4 regions of the Pseudomonas serbiensis genome follow, and region 3 is predicted to be linked to each of the others. Evidence: predicted binding sites of a transcription regulator. Region 3 holds the regulator's gene; each other region holds the start of a gene.

Region 1 (3,895 bases), on a different contig from region 3:
GAGTCCGACCAGCATTATCACCAACGTCGCCAACCTTAATTCGACCTCTACAGTTCCGACTATCACGCCTTTCGATGCGACGAATACCAATAGCTATAACTTTACCTATAGCACCAAGGTCTTCGATTCTCAGGGTAACGAGCACTCTCTGGAAACTTACCTGGCTAAAACAGGTACCAACACCTGGGCCATGTATTCGCTGATCGATGGTCGCAGTATCAGCAACCCGGCCAGTACCACAGCTGACCGTAACGACCTGACTTTCGACACGTCCGGCAACATGGTCATCAATACGGCGGCAACCCCGTCTGTTCCGTCGGCCAGTACCAACGTTGCAGTCAATGCCGATGGTACTTTCCAGGTCAACAATTGGGTCCCTGCCATGCAAACCGGTACGGGTACCTCGGCGACCTGGGTTGCCAACGGTGCTGTTGGCGTCACTTCGGGTATCAGGCTGGACATGACTCAGGCTACCCAGACGGCTTCTGTTTCGGGTCCTATCACTCAGACCCAGAATGGTTATGCAGCCGGACAGATCAAGGATATGAGCGTGGATGCCAGTGGCAACCTGTTTGCGTCCTACACAAATGGTCAGTCGAAGGTGATTGGTCAGGTTTCTCTGACGACATTCGCCAACGTGCAGGGGCTCTCTCCGGCGGGTGGTACTAACTGGCGTGAAACCTTCGCCTCTGGTTTGCCTGTGACCGGTGTTCCGCAGTCAGGCACTCTGGGTTACATCACGGGCCAGGCGCTGGAAGACTCCAACGTCGATCTGACACTGGAGCTGGTCAACCTGATCAAGGCGCAAAGCAACTATCAGGCGAATGCGAAAACCATTTCGACTGAAAGCACCATCATGCAGACCACTATTCAGATGACCTGATAATCAGGTTTGATGAAGTGTTGAAGAAAGCCCCTTGCGAGGGGCTTTCTTGTTTGTGGCGGTTGTGAAATCCGATGCAGGGAGCGCTTTTCGGGGTGCTGTTCAGACCGAGCAGTCGGACTTGATAAACGAGCCGTTCAGTCGTTTCCATCCCGGTCCCGGGCTGGTCTGGGCGCAGACGATCCTGCTGTCGCCCTGCCATCTGTAATAAGGCGCAGGAGCGGCCTGGGCGAGGAGGGGGCTGGTCATCAGCAGGGCTGCAATGCTGGCGAGAAGACGCGCTCGAAAGTGCATGACGATTCCCGTTATGTGGGTTCCCGGCAAGATTATCACCCTCGTCAGGCGTATCGGTCAGGGTGAGCGAAGTTTTTTTGGCGGTGTGTCAGGCGGGTTGGCTGGGTGGCGGCAATCTACCGCCGCTCTTGTGTGGCGCGGTGCCGAAGGTTGTCCGGCATGCTCCGGTTTTTACAAGAGAATCAGGCGTTTGTATCCATTCTGAAAAGTTGGTTCAAAAATTGCTTTCTCCCATGCAGAACAGCTACAGGCGGCAAGCGTCTGTCGGAGGAGGAAGACTGTGGACAAGTTGCTTTATGTCGCAATGAGCGGGGCGTCTGAAAACGCTCAGTCGCAAAAGGTTCATGCCAACAACCTGGCTAACGTATCGACCAATGGCTTCATGCGCGACCTGCAACAGGCCCGTTCGATGCCGGTATTTGGCGAGGTCATGCCTTCGCGTGCCTATGCGATGGGCGAACGTCCGGGTACTGACTTTTCCGGTGGCGCGCTGGTCCAGACCGGTCGTGAGCTGGATGTCGCCGTCAAGGGTGATGGCTGGATTGCGGTTCAGACTGCCGATGGTGGTGAGGCCTATACCCGCAGTGCCGGCATGAATATCGATGCTCTGGGTGTGCTGCGCAACGGCAGTGGTTTGCCGGTCATGGGCAACGGCGGGCCGATTGCCGTGCCGCCTGAGCAGCAGATCGAAATCGGTGCCGACGGCACGATCAGTATTCGCTCGATGGGTGAAAGCCCGCAGGTCATGGCGGAAGTTGACCGTATCAAGCTGGTCAACCCTGACCTGAGCACCATGGAAAAAGGCCCTGACGGTTTGATCCACACCAAGAGTGGCCAGGCTGCGCCGGTCGACGCCAATGTGCGTGTCGAGTCCGGCTTTCTGCAGGCGAGCAACGTCAATGCCGTGGAGGAAATGACCTCGGTACTGGCCTTGGCCCGGCAGTTTGAATTGCACGTCAAAATGATGAAAACAGCTGAAGAAGATGATCAGGCGATGGCTCGCGTCTTGCAACTTGGCTAACCATTGACAGCTTGCGTCGACAATCCGGCGCTTGAGGAGAAAACGAATGCTTCCTGCACTATATGTTGCGAAAACCGGCCTCGCTGCTCAGGACACCAACCTGACCACAATCTCCAACAACCTGGCGAACGTTTCGACCACAGGTTTCAAGAGTGATCGTGCCGAATTCCAGGATTTGCTCTATCAGATCAAGCGTCAGCCAGGTGCTCAGTCGACCCAGGACAGCGAACTGCCGTCCGGTCTGCAACTGGGTACCGGTGTGCGCATTGTCGGCACGCAAAAGAACTTCACCGCAGGCAGCCTGCAAACCACGGAAAACCCTCTGGACCTGGCAATCAATGGTCGCGGTTTCTTCCAGATCTCGCAGCCTGACGGCACCATCGCCTACAGCCGCGACGGTACTTTCCACCTGGATGCCAACGGCCAGATCGTGACTGCCAATGGCTATGCCCTGGAGCCTGCGATTGTCGTTCCACAAAACGCCCAGACCTTCACGGTCGGTCAGGACGGTACTGTTTCGATCACTGTGGCGGGTGCTACTGCAACGCCGCAGGTCATCGGCAATATTCAGACTGCCGAGTTCATCAACCCGGCCGGTCTGCAGGCCATTGGCGGCAACCTGTACCTGGAAACCGGTTCCAGCGGCGCGCCTCAAGTGGGTACTCCTGGCTTGAACGGTCTGGGTACGACCCTGCAGAACACTCTCGAAAACTCCAACGTGAGCACGGTTGAAGAGCTGGTCAACATGATCACCACTCAGCGCGCCTACGAGATGAACTCCAAAGTGATCTCCACTGCCGACCAGATGTTGCAGAACCTGACTCAGAATCTGTAAGACCCTGATGTATCTGCTCAAATCGACAGGGCGCCCGATCGGCGCCTGCTACACCGCGAGGTTTCAAGTGTCATGAAACGCCTTAGTGTTCTGCGTTTTTCAGTATTGATCGCCCCTTTGTGCGGGATCGCTTTGCTGTCAGGCTGTGTGGCGCCTTCTGCCAAGCCTAATGACCCTTATTACGCGCCGGTGTTGCCGCGCACGCCCATGTCTGCCGCTGCCAACAATGGCGCGATCTATCAGGCCGGTTTCGAGCAGAACCTGTACGGCGACCGCAAGGCCTTCCGGGTGGGTGACATCATCACCATCACGCTTTCCGAGCGTATGGCTTCCAGCAAGGCTGCCAGTTCTGCCATTACCAAGGACAGCACTGCCAACCTGGGTCTGACTTCGTTGTTCGGTTCCGGGTTGACGACCAATAACCCGATCGGCAGTAACGACCTGAGTCTCAATGCCGGCTACACGGGCGCACGTTCTACCGCAGGTCAGGGGCAGGCCGCCCAGAGCAACAGCCTGACCGGTTCGGTGACGGTGACGGTAGCTGATGTGATGCCTAACGGAATTCTGGCAGTGCGTGGCGAAAAATGGCTGACCCTCAATACCGGTGACGAGCTGGTCCGTATTGCCGGTTTGATTCGTGCCGACGACATTGCCACCGATAACACTGTGTCATCCACGCGAGTGGCTGATGCGCGTATTACGTATTCAGGTACTGGTGCATTTGCCGACTCCAACCAGCCAGGCTGGTTCGACCGGTTCTTCCTCAGCCCGTTGTTCCCTTTCTGATAGCGGGATAGACATGATCAAGTTCAAGCAACTGATTGCGGCAACCCTGCTGCTGTCCACCGCCTTCGGTGTTCAG
Region 2 (3,895 bases), on a different contig from region 3:
GTCACGCGGTTGACTTCTTCAAGACTGGTAATGCCCTGCATGGCTTTGTGCAAGCCAGAAGTGCGTAAATCACTGAAGCCGTCCTTGCGCATCTGTTTTGAAATGTCCAATGCGTTGCCTTCTTCCATGATGATGCGTTCCAGCTCCGGTGTTTTCTTGACCACTTCGTAAATACCGACCCGGCCTCTATAGCCGCCATTGCAGTTATCGCAGCCAACGGGGCCGTAGATCTTGAACTTGCCGATTTCCGATTCCGGGAAGCCTTCCTTGAGCAGGGTTTCCCGTGGAACATCGATCTCTTTTTTGCAGTGAGGGCAGAGTTTACGGGCCAGGCGCTGGGCAATGATCAGGTTGATAGCCGTGGCAATGTTAAAGGCTGCGACGCCCATATGGTGCAGGCGTGTTAGCGTTTCCGCCGCGCTATTGGTGTGCAGGGTGGAAAGCACCATATGGCCGGTCTGGGAGGCCTTGATCGCGATTTCTGCAGTTTCCAGGTCGCGGATCTCGCCCACCATGATGACGTCCGGGTCCTGACGCAAAAAGGCCCGTAGCGCCTGGGAAAAGTCCATGCCCTGGCGCGGGTTGACGTTGACCTGATTGATGCCTTCCAGGTTGATTTCCACAGGGTCTTCGGCGGTAGAAATATTGATATCCACGGTATTGAGGATATTCAGGCCGGTATAGAGCGAAACGGTTTTACCCGAGCCTGTCGGGCCTGTGACCAGGATCATCCCTTGCGGCTGTTTGAGAGCTTCCAGATAAAGAGCCTTTTGCTCCGGCTCATACCCCAGCGCATCGATACCCATCTGGGCGCTGGTGGGGTCTAGGATCCGCATCACGATCTTTTCGCCCCACAGCGTCGGCAGGGTGTTCATACGAAAATCGATGGCCTTGCTTTTGGATACGCGCAGTTTGACCCGACCATCCTGAGGTTTGCGCCGCTCCGAGATATCCAGGCTGGCCATGACTTTCAGGCGTGCGGCAATCCGGCTTGCCAGATGGATAGGCGGTTTGGCGGCCTCGTGCAAAATGCCATCGGTACGAAAGCGCACGCGAAAGACTTTTTCGTACGGCTCGAAGTGCAGGTCTGAAGACCCAAGGCGTATGGCGTCCATAAGCATCTTGTTGACGAAGCGCACCACCGGAGCATCATCGGCGTCACCTTGTCCGCTAAGGGTGGTCTCTTTTCCGGTATCGACAGGTTCGAGATCAAGGCCCAGATCCACATCGGACATGTCTCCCAAGCCCATGCCAGAGTCAAAGAGCTTATCAATGGCGTCGCTAAGCTTGTCGTCCTCTACCAGAATCGCTTCGGTATTGAGGCCTGTGCTGAACTGTATATCGGTCACGGCTTGATGGTTGGTGGGGTCCGATACGCCCACGAACAGCTTGTTGCCGCGCCGCCATAAAGGCAGGGCATGATGCTGGCGCACCAGCTTTTCACTGACCAGTCCCTTGGGCTGGCTTTCCTTGTCCAGGCAGTTGAGGTCGAGAAAGGGCACGCCGAACTGATCGGATGCCAACTCTGCCAGCACCAGACTTTTAACCAGTTTGTTCTGTACCAGATAGCTGACCAACGAAATCTTGTCGCGCCGTGCCTGTTGGTAAGCCTGCTGCGCAGTTTTTTCAGTGAGAAGCTCGGCTTCGACCAATTGCTTGGCAAGACCGGTGAGGACGACATCAGACATAAAACCACCAGACACAGACAGTGTGAGGTTTATAGCGCAGTCGGGCTGTGCTGCCAAATGGCAGTGTGGCATGTGACGAAAATTGTCAGTTTCTGATGATTTCTGAAGGTTGAAATGTTGAAGAGAAGTTGATTTTGGTCAATGACTTGAGGCTTGGCTTGCGTTGGCACGGCCTATGCTTTTACCCAGGTAAGGCACCTAAAAAATTGACGCCTCGGAGAAGTACATGAAAACAGTACAAAAAGGTTTTACGCTCATCGAGCTCATGATCGTTGTGGCTATCGTCGGTATTCTTGCAGCGGTGGCCATCCCTGCATATCAGGACTACACAATCCGTGCTCAAGTAGCGGAGCTTGCTGCGCTCACGGATGGTGCTAAGGTTGCCGTTACTGAATCTTTCCAGACAACTGGCGTGCTTCCCGCCGATAACGCTGCTGCAGGATATGGCGGCGCATCTGGCACTTACACTGCAAGTGTTACAATCGCGAACGGTGTTATTACTGCGCTTTCACGTAACGATGCGCCTGTTAACACGGTAATTCGCAACCAGACTTTCGTGTTGAGTCCTGTCACCGCCGGCACTACTAACAACACTATTAACTGGACATGCAATACGGGCACAATCATTGCCCAGTACCGTCCAGCTAACTGCCGTTGAATCACAGTCGAAGCAACGGCTGTATCTGACGGCATAAAACCAAAAGCCCGATCATCACTGATCGGGCTTTTGGTTTCTGTACTTCCCGGTAGGAGCGAATTCATTCGCGAGACGGCACACCCCAAACGCCATATCTCTGCCGGATGAACTTGCCCGTCGCAAATAAATTCCTACCCCCTCACAACCCCATCCACCCGCGGCTGCTTGCGAAACCGGCGCTTGACCACAATCACCACGACCAGCACCAGCAGAATCAGCACGCTGAAGAAGATCGCGTTGAAGATCGGGAACGGTTGGTCGCGGTTGCTGGTGATTTCGATCTCGGTGATGTTGGGGAACATCGACAGGATCTGGATGCGCCAGCCGTAGTAGCGGATCAGTGCCAGTTGCTGCGAGTCACGGGAATAGCCCTGGGCCTTGGCCTGGATATCTGCCGAGTCGAACTTGAAGTACCACGGGAAGCTCCAGCCGGTGTCTTCGTTGCGGTAGACCACGACTTTCTTGGTGTCCGGGTCTTCGGTGTTGATGAAGTAGACATCGCGGGTCGGGCCGTCGGCCACGTTGTCGGCGTTGATCACGCCGTCTGCGTCCATTCTTTTTACTTCCACACCCGTGACCATCACGACATCATGACGCGGCAAGACGTAGTAGAGGCTGAGTGCGCCGATCCCGAATGCAACGAAAACCAAAAGCCAAATCGACCGCTTGAGCCACTTCATGTCATTGTCCCCTAGTGAAAAATGGCGTGACTTTGCCCTAATCCGAACATTTTGAAGCAAAACAGTTATTACAAAATTCGACAAAGCTGCTTAGAAAGCTGCTTTGTCTTCTGGAGAGTCACATGATTTGGTTCCTTGAAGGGCAGTCCAGCCAGCGCGAAGTCATCATGGGCGCGCGTGATGCCTTGCCGGCATCGGTGCGGATTATCGCTTCCCATCGCCAGGATCGCTCGGAAATTACCGGGCAGGCCGACGTTGCCTTGCAGGAGCCCCGCAATAACGCTGAGCGCATTGACTGGGTTCTTGAGACGGCCCGTGAACTGGGTGTCAAAGTCATTATCGCCGGGCGTGTCGGCAGTTTTTATGAGGCACATCGTGAGCGTTTCGTGGCCGAGGGTTTTGACCTGGTTACCGGCGGTACCAGCATGCAGACCTTTCTCAATGTAGACGACAAAAGCCTTTTTACTGCCGCCGCCGAGCAGGCAGGGCTAGCCTGCATACCGGGGATCAGTGCAAACAATACCGAAGAATTGCTGGCAGCCTACGAAACACTGTCCCGCACAGGTGAGGTCTGCATCAAGCCGACGGTAGGAATTTTCGGGCATGGTTTCTGGCGCTTCAAGGCCGGTGTCGATGACTTCCGTTGCTTCGCCAATCCTGACGCTCGGGAAACCAGCTTCGAGGCTTATCTGAACGCCTATCGCCAATCGGATGACAGGCCGCCCATGCTGCTCATGCCGTATATGCCGGGCAGTGAATGTTCGGTGGATATGGTCTGTGAGCATGGCAAGGCCGTGGCCTTCGTCGGTCGGCGCAAGCAGGGCATGAAC
Region 3 (3,895 bases):
AGGATGGACCTGCTGTCCAACGTAAGAGGACAGTATGAGTCTCGTTAAAACTCTTCCTTTTTTGCTCGGCCTGGGCGCAGCACTGGGAAGCCCGAGCGCCTGGTCCCTGCCAACCGACCGCGATCAGCCTATCCACATCCAGTCTGACGACGCGCAGCTCGATGACAAGAAAGGCGTTGCCACCTACAAAGGTAACGTCATCATCACTCAGGGTTCGATGAAGATCACCGGCAACACCGTGACCATCACTCGTAATGCCCAAGGCGAAGTCGACGTATTCACCTCCGTCGGCAACCTTGCCTATTACGAGCAGAAACCCTCGGTAGACAAGCCGATCGTGCAGGCTTATGGCGTGACCATCCAGTATTACGCGGCACAAGACCGCATCGTGCTGATCGACAAGGCCAAGGTCATCAATGACGGCAACACCTCCGAAGGCGAGAAGATCGTCTACGACACCGTGAAGCAGATCGTCACTGCCGGCCGCGCCAATGGCGGCTCCAAAGTGACTGCGCCACGCCCGCGGATCGACATGGTCATCCAGCCCAAAAAGAAAACCGAACAGCAGAAGGCCCAGTAAATGGCGACGCTTAAAGCCCAGCACCTGGCTAAAAGCTACAAGAGTCGTCAGGTCGTACGCGATGTCAGCCTGTCCATCGACAGCGGTCAGATCGTAGGCTTGCTCGGCCCTAACGGTGCAGGCAAGACGACCTGCTTCTACATGATTGTCGGCCTGGTACAGGCCGATCAGGGCCGCGTCCTGATCGATGACCTCGATGTCAGCCACCAGCCGATGCACGGTCGCGCCCGTGCCGGTATTGGCTACCTGCCACAGGAAGCCTCGATCTTCCGCAAGCTGTCCGTGGCCGACAACATCATGGCCATCCTTGAAACCCGCAAGGAACTCGACGGCGCTGCACGTCGCAAGGAGCTGGAAAGCCTGCTTCAGGAATTCCACATCACCCATATCCGCGACAACCTGGGCATGAGCCTTTCGGGTGGCGAACGTCGCCGCGTGGAAATTGCCCGCGCACTGGCCACCGCCCCCAAGTTCATCCTGCTCGATGAGCCTTTCGCAGGCGTTGACCCCATCTCGGTGGGCGATATCAAACAGATCATTCATCACCTGAAAGCCAAGGGCATCGGCGTGCTGATCACCGATCACAACGTCCGCGAAACCCTGGATATCTGCGAAACCGCTTACATCGTCAACGATGGACAACTGATTGCCGAAGGCGACTCGCAAACCATTCTGGCCAACCAGTTGGTGAAAGAAGTCTACCTCGGCCACGAGTTCCGCCTGTAGTCGACCCTGTGTGAGCTCTTTTGATGCGAGCTTTGCCTGGACATCCTGTTGACAATGCATTTTTTGTCATGATGCTCTAGGCAAACACTTCAGATTCAGGCATATAACTTGCTTAAGCTGGCGCTTCGGCGCCCTGTAGTGGATGGCGCATGTGCGCCGGCGAATAAGGTGTTTAGCCCCTGCCATGAAACCATCGCTAGTCTTGAGAATGGGCCAGCAGCTGACGATGACGCCGCAGCTGCAACAGGCTATCCGCTTGCTCCAGTTATCGACCCTGGACCTCCAGCAAGAGATTCAGGAAGCACTGGAATCCAACCCTATGCTGGAACGTCAGGAAGAAGGCGACGACTTCGACAACTCCGACCCTCTGGCTGACAACATCGAGCAAAAGCCCAATACAGACGTTCAGGAACCCAGCTACCAGGAAACCGCACCGACTGTGGATAACCTGGAAGACGGCGAGTGGAACGAACGCATTCCAAACGAATTACCTGTCGACACCGCCTGGGAAGATGTCTATCAGACCAGCGCCAGCAGCCTGCCCAGCAACGATGACGATGAATGGGACTTCACCACCCGTACATCCGCTGGCGAAAGCCTGCAAAGCCACCTGCTATGGCAATTGAATGTCGCGCCGATGTCCGACAAGGACCGGCTGATTGCCGTCACCCTGATCGACTGCATCAATAACCAGGGTTATCTCGACGAAACCCTCGAAGAGATAGTCGAAGCCTTCGACCCCGAACTGGATATCGAACTCGACGAAATCGAAGCCGTTCTGCACCGCATTCAGCAATTTGAACCCGCTGGTATCGGCGCTCGCAACCTGAGCGAATGCCTGTTGCTGCAACTGCGTCAGTTGCCGGTAAAAACCCGCTGGCTCGCAGAAGCACAGCGCCTGGTAACCGACTACATCGATCTGCTGGGCAGCCGCGACTATACGCAGCTCATGCGCCGCATGAAGCTCAAGGAAGACGAACTGCGCCAGGTCATCGAACTGGTCCAGAGCCTTAATCCTCGCCCCGGCTCCCAGATCGAGTCCACAGAAGCCGAATACGTCGTGCCCGACGTGATCGTACGCAAGGACAACGAACGCTGGCTGGTAGAGCTGAATCAGGAGTCGGTACCGCGCCTGCGCGTCAACCCTCAGTACGCCGGATTCGTGCGCCGTGCCGACACCAGCGCCGACAACACCTTCATGCGCAACCAGTTGCAGGAAGCACGCTGGTTCATCAAGAGCCTGCAAAGCCGCAACGAAACACTGATGAAGGTTGCCACCCAGATCGTCGAGCACCAGCGCGGTTTTCTCGAATACGGCGATGAGGCCATGAAACCGCTCGTCCTGCATGACATCGCCGAAGCGGTAGGCATGCACGAGTCGACGATTTCCCGCGTGACCACTCAGAAGTTCATGCACACCCCAAGGGGCATTTACGAGCTGAAATACTTCTTTTCCAGCCACGTAAGCACCTCCGAAGGCGGCGAATGCTCTTCGACAGCTATCCGCGCAATCATTAAAAAACTGGTTGCTGCCGAAAATCAGAAAAAGCCGTTGAGTGATAGCAAGATCGCTGGTTTACTGGAGGCACAAGGCATTCAAGTAGCCCGTCGCACAGTTGCCAAGTACCGCGAATCACTGGGGATTGCACCTTCGAGTGAACGCAAGCGACTGATGTGATGCAGGCAGAGCCACAGCGTTCCAGCGGCAGGACTCAACACCTGCCTCTTTATGCACTGGCAAAGGAGAAAGCTGTATGCAAGTCAATATCAGTGGACACCAACTGGAAGTGACCAAGCCCCTTCGTGAATACGTTGAGCTCAAGCTCAAGAAGCTCGAAGGGCATTTTGACAAGATTACTAATGTGCAGGTCACGCTGGCTGTCGAGAAGCTGAAACAGAAAATCGAAGCCACTCTGCACATCCATGGTGGAGAGGTCGTAGCCAACGCCGAACATGACGACATGTACGCGGCAATCGACCTTCTCACTGATAAGCTCGACAGACAATTGCTCAAGCATAAGGAGAAGCAGCAGAACATCCTTAAAGGTGCGACAGCTCGCTGACACTCATCCCAATGATCCGACTTGAAAATATCCTGACCCCCGGCCGTTCATGCGTGAACGTGTCGGGCGGCAGTAAAAAACGTGTACTCGAACAAATTGCCAACCTGATCGGTCGTGAAGTACCGAGCATGGATCAGCAAAGTGTGTTTGAAAGCCTTGTTGCCCGCGAAAAACTGGGATCTACCGGTTTCGGCAACGGCATTGCCATCCCCCATTGCCGCCTTGCAGGCTGTGAAACGCCTGTCAGCGCTGTTATGCGCCTGGAATCCCCCATCGATTTCGACGCCATCGATGGCGCCCCGGTAGACCTGCTATTCGTCCTGCTCGTCCCGGAAGCTGCTACCGATGAACACCTGGAGCTGCTGCGCCAGATAGCCAGTATGCTTGACCGCACAGAAGTACGTGACCGCCTACGCAGTGCCGAAAGCGGTGAAACGCTTTATAAAGTGGTGCTGGACGTACAGAACGGTAACTGATCATGCGCATGATCGTCGTCAGTGGTCGCTCAGGCTCCGGCAAGAGCACA
Region 4 (3,895 bases), on a different contig from region 3:
CCTCCCGAAGGAGGCCTCATTTACGCCATCAATGCTGGCGCAACTGGATTAGCAGCTGTAGTACAGCTCGTATTCCAGTGGGTGTACGAAAGTACGTACCTTGATTTCTTCTTCGCTTTTCAGGTCGATGTAAGCGTCGATGAAGTCGTCGCTGAAAACGCCGCCTTTGGTCAGGAACGCACGACCTTTGTCCAGCTCTTCCAGGGCTTCTTTCAGGCTGCCGCAAACTTGTGGGATCTCTTTCGCCTCTTCAGGCGGCAGGTCATACAGGTTCTTGTCAGCTGCATCGCCAGGGTGGATCTTGTTCTGGATGCCGTCCAGGCCAGCCATCAACAGTGCAGCGAATGCCAGGTACGGGTTGGCTGCTGGATCCGGGAAGCGGGCTTCGATACGACGGCCGCGTGGGCTGGAGACGTAAGGAATACGGATCGAAGCGGAACGGTTGCGAGCCGAGTAGGCCAGCATTACCGGAGCTTCGAAACCTGGGACCAGACGCTTGTAGGAGTTGGTCGACGGGTTGGTGAAGCCGTTCAGAGCCTTACCGTGCTTGATGATACCGCCGATGAAGTACAGAGCGGTGTCGGACAGGCCGGCATAGCCTTCGCCAGCGAAGGTGTTCTTGCCATCTTTGGCGATGGACAGGTGAACGTGCATGCCCGAACCGTTGTCGCCGTACAGAGGCTTCGGCATGAAGGTCGCAGTGCGGCCATAGGCATCGGCTACGTTGTGAACAACGTATTTCAGGGTTTGAACTTCGTCAGCTTTCTTCACCAGGGTGTTGAACTTGACGCCGATTTCGTTCTGGCCGGCAGTTGCCACTTCGTGGTGGTGAACTTCGACGATCTGGCCCATTTCTTCCAGAGCGTTGCACATTGCGGTGCGGATTTCGTGGTCGTGGTCGACCGGTGGAACCGGGAAGTAGCCGCCTTTGATACCTGGACGGTGGCCTTTGTTGCCGCCTTCCACGTCCTGGTCAGTCATCCACGAGCCTTGCTCGGAGAAGATCTTGAACATGGAGCCGGAGATGTCGGACTTGTATTTGACCGAGTCGAAGATGAAGAACTCAGGCTCCGGACCGACGAATACGGTGTCACCGATACCGGTAGTCTTCAGGTATTCCTCTGCCCGGTGAGCGATGGCGCGTGGGTCGCGATCGTAGCCTTGCATGGTCGAAGGTTCGATGATGTCGCAGACCAGGATCAGGGTCGGCTCTTCGGTGAATGGGTCCAGCACGGCGGAGTCGTCGTCCGGCAGCAGGATCATGTCGGAAGCTTCGATGCCTTTCCAGCCTTCGATGGAGGAACCGTCGAACATCTTGCCGACTTCGAAGAAGTCGTCGTCCAGCGCGTCGCGAGCAGGCATCGTGACGTGTTGCTGCTTGCCTTTGGTGTCAGTGAAGCGCAGATCAATCCATTTAACGTCATGATCTTTGATGAGTTGAACCGACTTCGACATGGTGTCCTCCGGGTGGCTAGGGCCTGGTTATGGTTATGGCCCCTTAAATTTGGGTGATGCCGGCGCAGATACTCTGCCAAGGCAACCTGCCTCACAAGGGAGCAATTTGCATGCCAGTGCCCCGAGTTGGGTTTTTCGCCCCAAACAGAGCCTTTTCGGAGTCAAAAACGGATTTATCGGCAAAATGACGCACCTTTATGGGGCTTTAAAATGCCTTGGCGTGCTTTTTTGGTGCGACGATGATTGGTAGTACGATAACTGGTTAAACCTTGAGCAATTTCCGCTATAATCCGCGCCCCCCTTTTTCGGCCGGCACCTCACGTACCGTTTCCATGAAGCTAATCGTTAAAGTTTTTCCCGAAATCACCATCAAAAGCCCGCCGGTGCGCAAGAAGTTCATCCGCCAGCTGGCCAAGAACATTCGTACCGTGCTCCGGGAACTGGACGCGGACATTGTCGTGGGTGGCGTATGGGACAATCTTGAGGTCGAAACAAGGCTGACCGATCCCAAAGTCCTGCAGGGCATCACCGAGCGCCTGAGCTGCATGCCGGGTATCGCCAATTTCCTGCAGGTTGCCGAGTATCCGCTGGGTGATCTGGATGACATCGTTGCCAAATGCAGGACGCATTACGGCGACCTGCTGCCCGGCAAGATGTTTTCGGTGCGCTGCAAGCGTGCAGGGCGGCATGATTTCAGCTCCATGGACGTCGAAAAATACGTCGGCAGCAAGTTGCGCCAGCAGTGCGGCGCTGCCGGTATCGAGCTGCGAAAGCCCGAACTCGTCGTGCGTATGGAAATCCGCGACCAGCGTCTGTTTGTCATTCATGACCAGCATCAGGGCATGGGCGGTTATCCGCTGGGCGCGCTGGAGCAGACCCTGGTCCTCATGTCGGGCGGTTTCGACTCGACCGTTGCGGCTTACCAGATCATGCGTCGTGGCCTCATGGCGCACTTCTGCTTCTTTAATCTGGGTGGCCGCGCTCATGAGCTGGGTGTTATGGAAGTCGCCCATTTCATCTGGAAGAAGTACGGCAGTTCCCAGCGAGTGCTGTTTGTCAGCGTGCCTTTCGAGGAAGTTCTGGGAGAAATTCTGCAGAAAGTCGATAACAGTCATATGGGTGTAGTTTTGAAGCGTATGATGTTACGCGCTGCCTCATCTGTTGCCGACCGTCTCGAAATCGATGTGCTGGTGACCGGTGAAGCGATTTCGCAGGTGTCCAGCCAGACGCTGCCCAATCTTTCGGTCATCGATTCGGCTACCGACAAACTGGTGCTGCGGCCACTGATTGCCAGCCACAAGCAGGACATCGTCGATCTGGCGACTGAAATCGGCACTGCCGAATTCGCCCGGCACATGCCTGAATATTGCGGGGTGATTTCGGTCAACCCCAAGACCAACGCCAAGCGTAACCGCGTTGAGTACGAAGAGAAGCAGTTTGACATGGCTGTTCTCGAGCGAGCGCTCGAGCGTGCCAGGCTGGTGACCATCGATCGGGTGATCGACGATCTGAGCCAGAATGTCGAAATAGAGGAAGTCAGCCAGGCGCTGGCCAGCCAGGTCATCATCGACATCCGTCACCCGGATGCCCAGGAAGACCTGCCGCTGGAAGTGCCGGGCATAGAAATACAGACGCTGCCGTTCTATGCATTGAACAGCCGCTTCAAGGAACTGGATAACACGCGCCAGTACCTGTTGTATTGCGACAAAGGCGTCATGAGTCGCCTGCATGCTCACCATCTGCTCAGTGAGGGGCATGCCAATGTGCGCGTTTATCGACCGAGCTAAGTGCCCGGGGCTGTTTGCCTGTGGCTTGCGTCACCGGCCCCCCGACACCAGTCGTCAAGCCGTAACGGCTTTTGCCGACTCAATGTTAATTGCTGCCTGACAACAGTCAGCTCACCGAATCCTCTGATCGAGATACACAAGTGATCGAAAATCTACGTAACATCGCCATCATTGCTCACGTTGACCATGGCAAAACTACCCTGGTAGACAAACTTCTGCGTCAGTCCGGCACTCTGGAGCGTAACGAGCTCAACGACGAGCGCGTCATGGACTCCAACGACCAGGAGAAAGAGCGCGGTATTACCATTCTCGCGAAGAACACCGCGATCAACTGGAATGGCTACCACATCAACATCGTGGACACCCCTGGCCACGCCGACTTCGGTGGTGAAGTAGAGCGCGTGATGTCGATGGTCGACTCCGTTCTGCTGCTGGTTGACGCTCAAGACGGCCCTATGCCGCAAACCCGTTTCGTGACCAAGAAGGCTTTCGAAGCCGGCCTGCGTCCAATCGTGGTCATCAACAAGGTTGACCGTCCAGGCGCGCGTCCTGACTGGGTTCTGGACCAGATCTTCGACCTGTTCGACAACCTGGGTGCCACCGAAGAACAGCTGGACTTCAAAGTCGTCTACGCCTCGGCCCTGAACGGTATT

The links. Region 3 encodes sigma-54, which starts transcription at its own class of promoters, with help from an activator protein. Its sites were predicted from a motif close to ANTGGCATNNANNTTGCTNT; they were not measured.
Region 1: Q6A51_RS06275 (flagellar basal body rod protein FlgF) is a predicted target of sigma-54. The motif match lies at 1,386-1,405, and genes of this name have one in related genera.
Region 2: Q6A51_RS19765 (pilin) is a predicted target of sigma-54. The motif match lies at 1,851-1,870, and genes of this name have one in related genera.
Region 4: glnA (glutamate--ammonia ligase) is a predicted target of sigma-54. The motif match lies at 1,554-1,573, and genes of this name have one in related genera.

Annotation. Positions count from the first base shown of each region.
Region 1 covers NZ_JAUQOO010000003.1:300,037-303,931, reverse strand. Annotated here, with positions in the region: gene flgE (flagellar hook protein FlgE) at 1-883, shown strand, start outside; gene Q6A51_RS06280 (hypothetical protein) at 986-1,177, opposite strand; gene Q6A51_RS06275 (flagellar basal body rod protein FlgF) at 1,458-2,198, shown strand; gene flgG (flagellar basal-body rod protein FlgG) at 2,245-3,033, shown strand; gene flgH (flagellar basal body L-ring protein FlgH) at 3,106-3,819, shown strand; gene Q6A51_RS06260 (flagellar basal body P-ring protein FlgI) at 3,833-3,895, shown strand, end outside.
Region 2 covers NZ_JAUQOO010000016.1:136,190-140,084, forward strand. Annotated here, with positions in the region: gene pilB (type IV-A pilus assembly ATPase PilB) at 1-1,688, opposite strand, end outside; gene Q6A51_RS19765 (pilin) at 1,915-2,346, shown strand; gene Q6A51_RS19770 (DUF1523 family protein) at 2,517-3,065, opposite strand; gene Q6A51_RS19775 (ATP-grasp domain-containing protein) at 3,188-3,895, shown strand, end outside.
Region 3 covers NZ_JAUQOO010000013.1:25,839-29,733, reverse strand. Annotated here, with positions in the region: gene lptC (LPS export ABC transporter periplasmic protein LptC) at 1-48, shown strand, start outside; gene lptA (lipopolysaccharide transport periplasmic protein LptA) at 35-580, shown strand; gene lptB (LPS export ABC transporter ATP-binding protein) at 581-1,306, shown strand; gene Q6A51_RS17035 (RNA polymerase factor sigma-54) at 1,491-2,984, shown strand; gene hpf (ribosome hibernation-promoting factor, HPF/YfiA family) at 3,061-3,369, shown strand; gene ptsN (PTS IIA-like nitrogen regulatory protein PtsN) at 3,381-3,845, shown strand; gene rapZ (RNase adapter RapZ) at 3,848-3,895, shown strand, end outside.
Region 4 covers NZ_JAUQOO010000006.1:77,052-80,946, forward strand. Annotated here, with positions in the region: gene glnA (glutamate--ammonia ligase) at 49-1,455, opposite strand; gene thiI (tRNA uracil 4-sulfurtransferase ThiI) at 1,788-3,242, shown strand; gene typA (translational GTPase TypA) at 3,383-3,895, shown strand, end outside.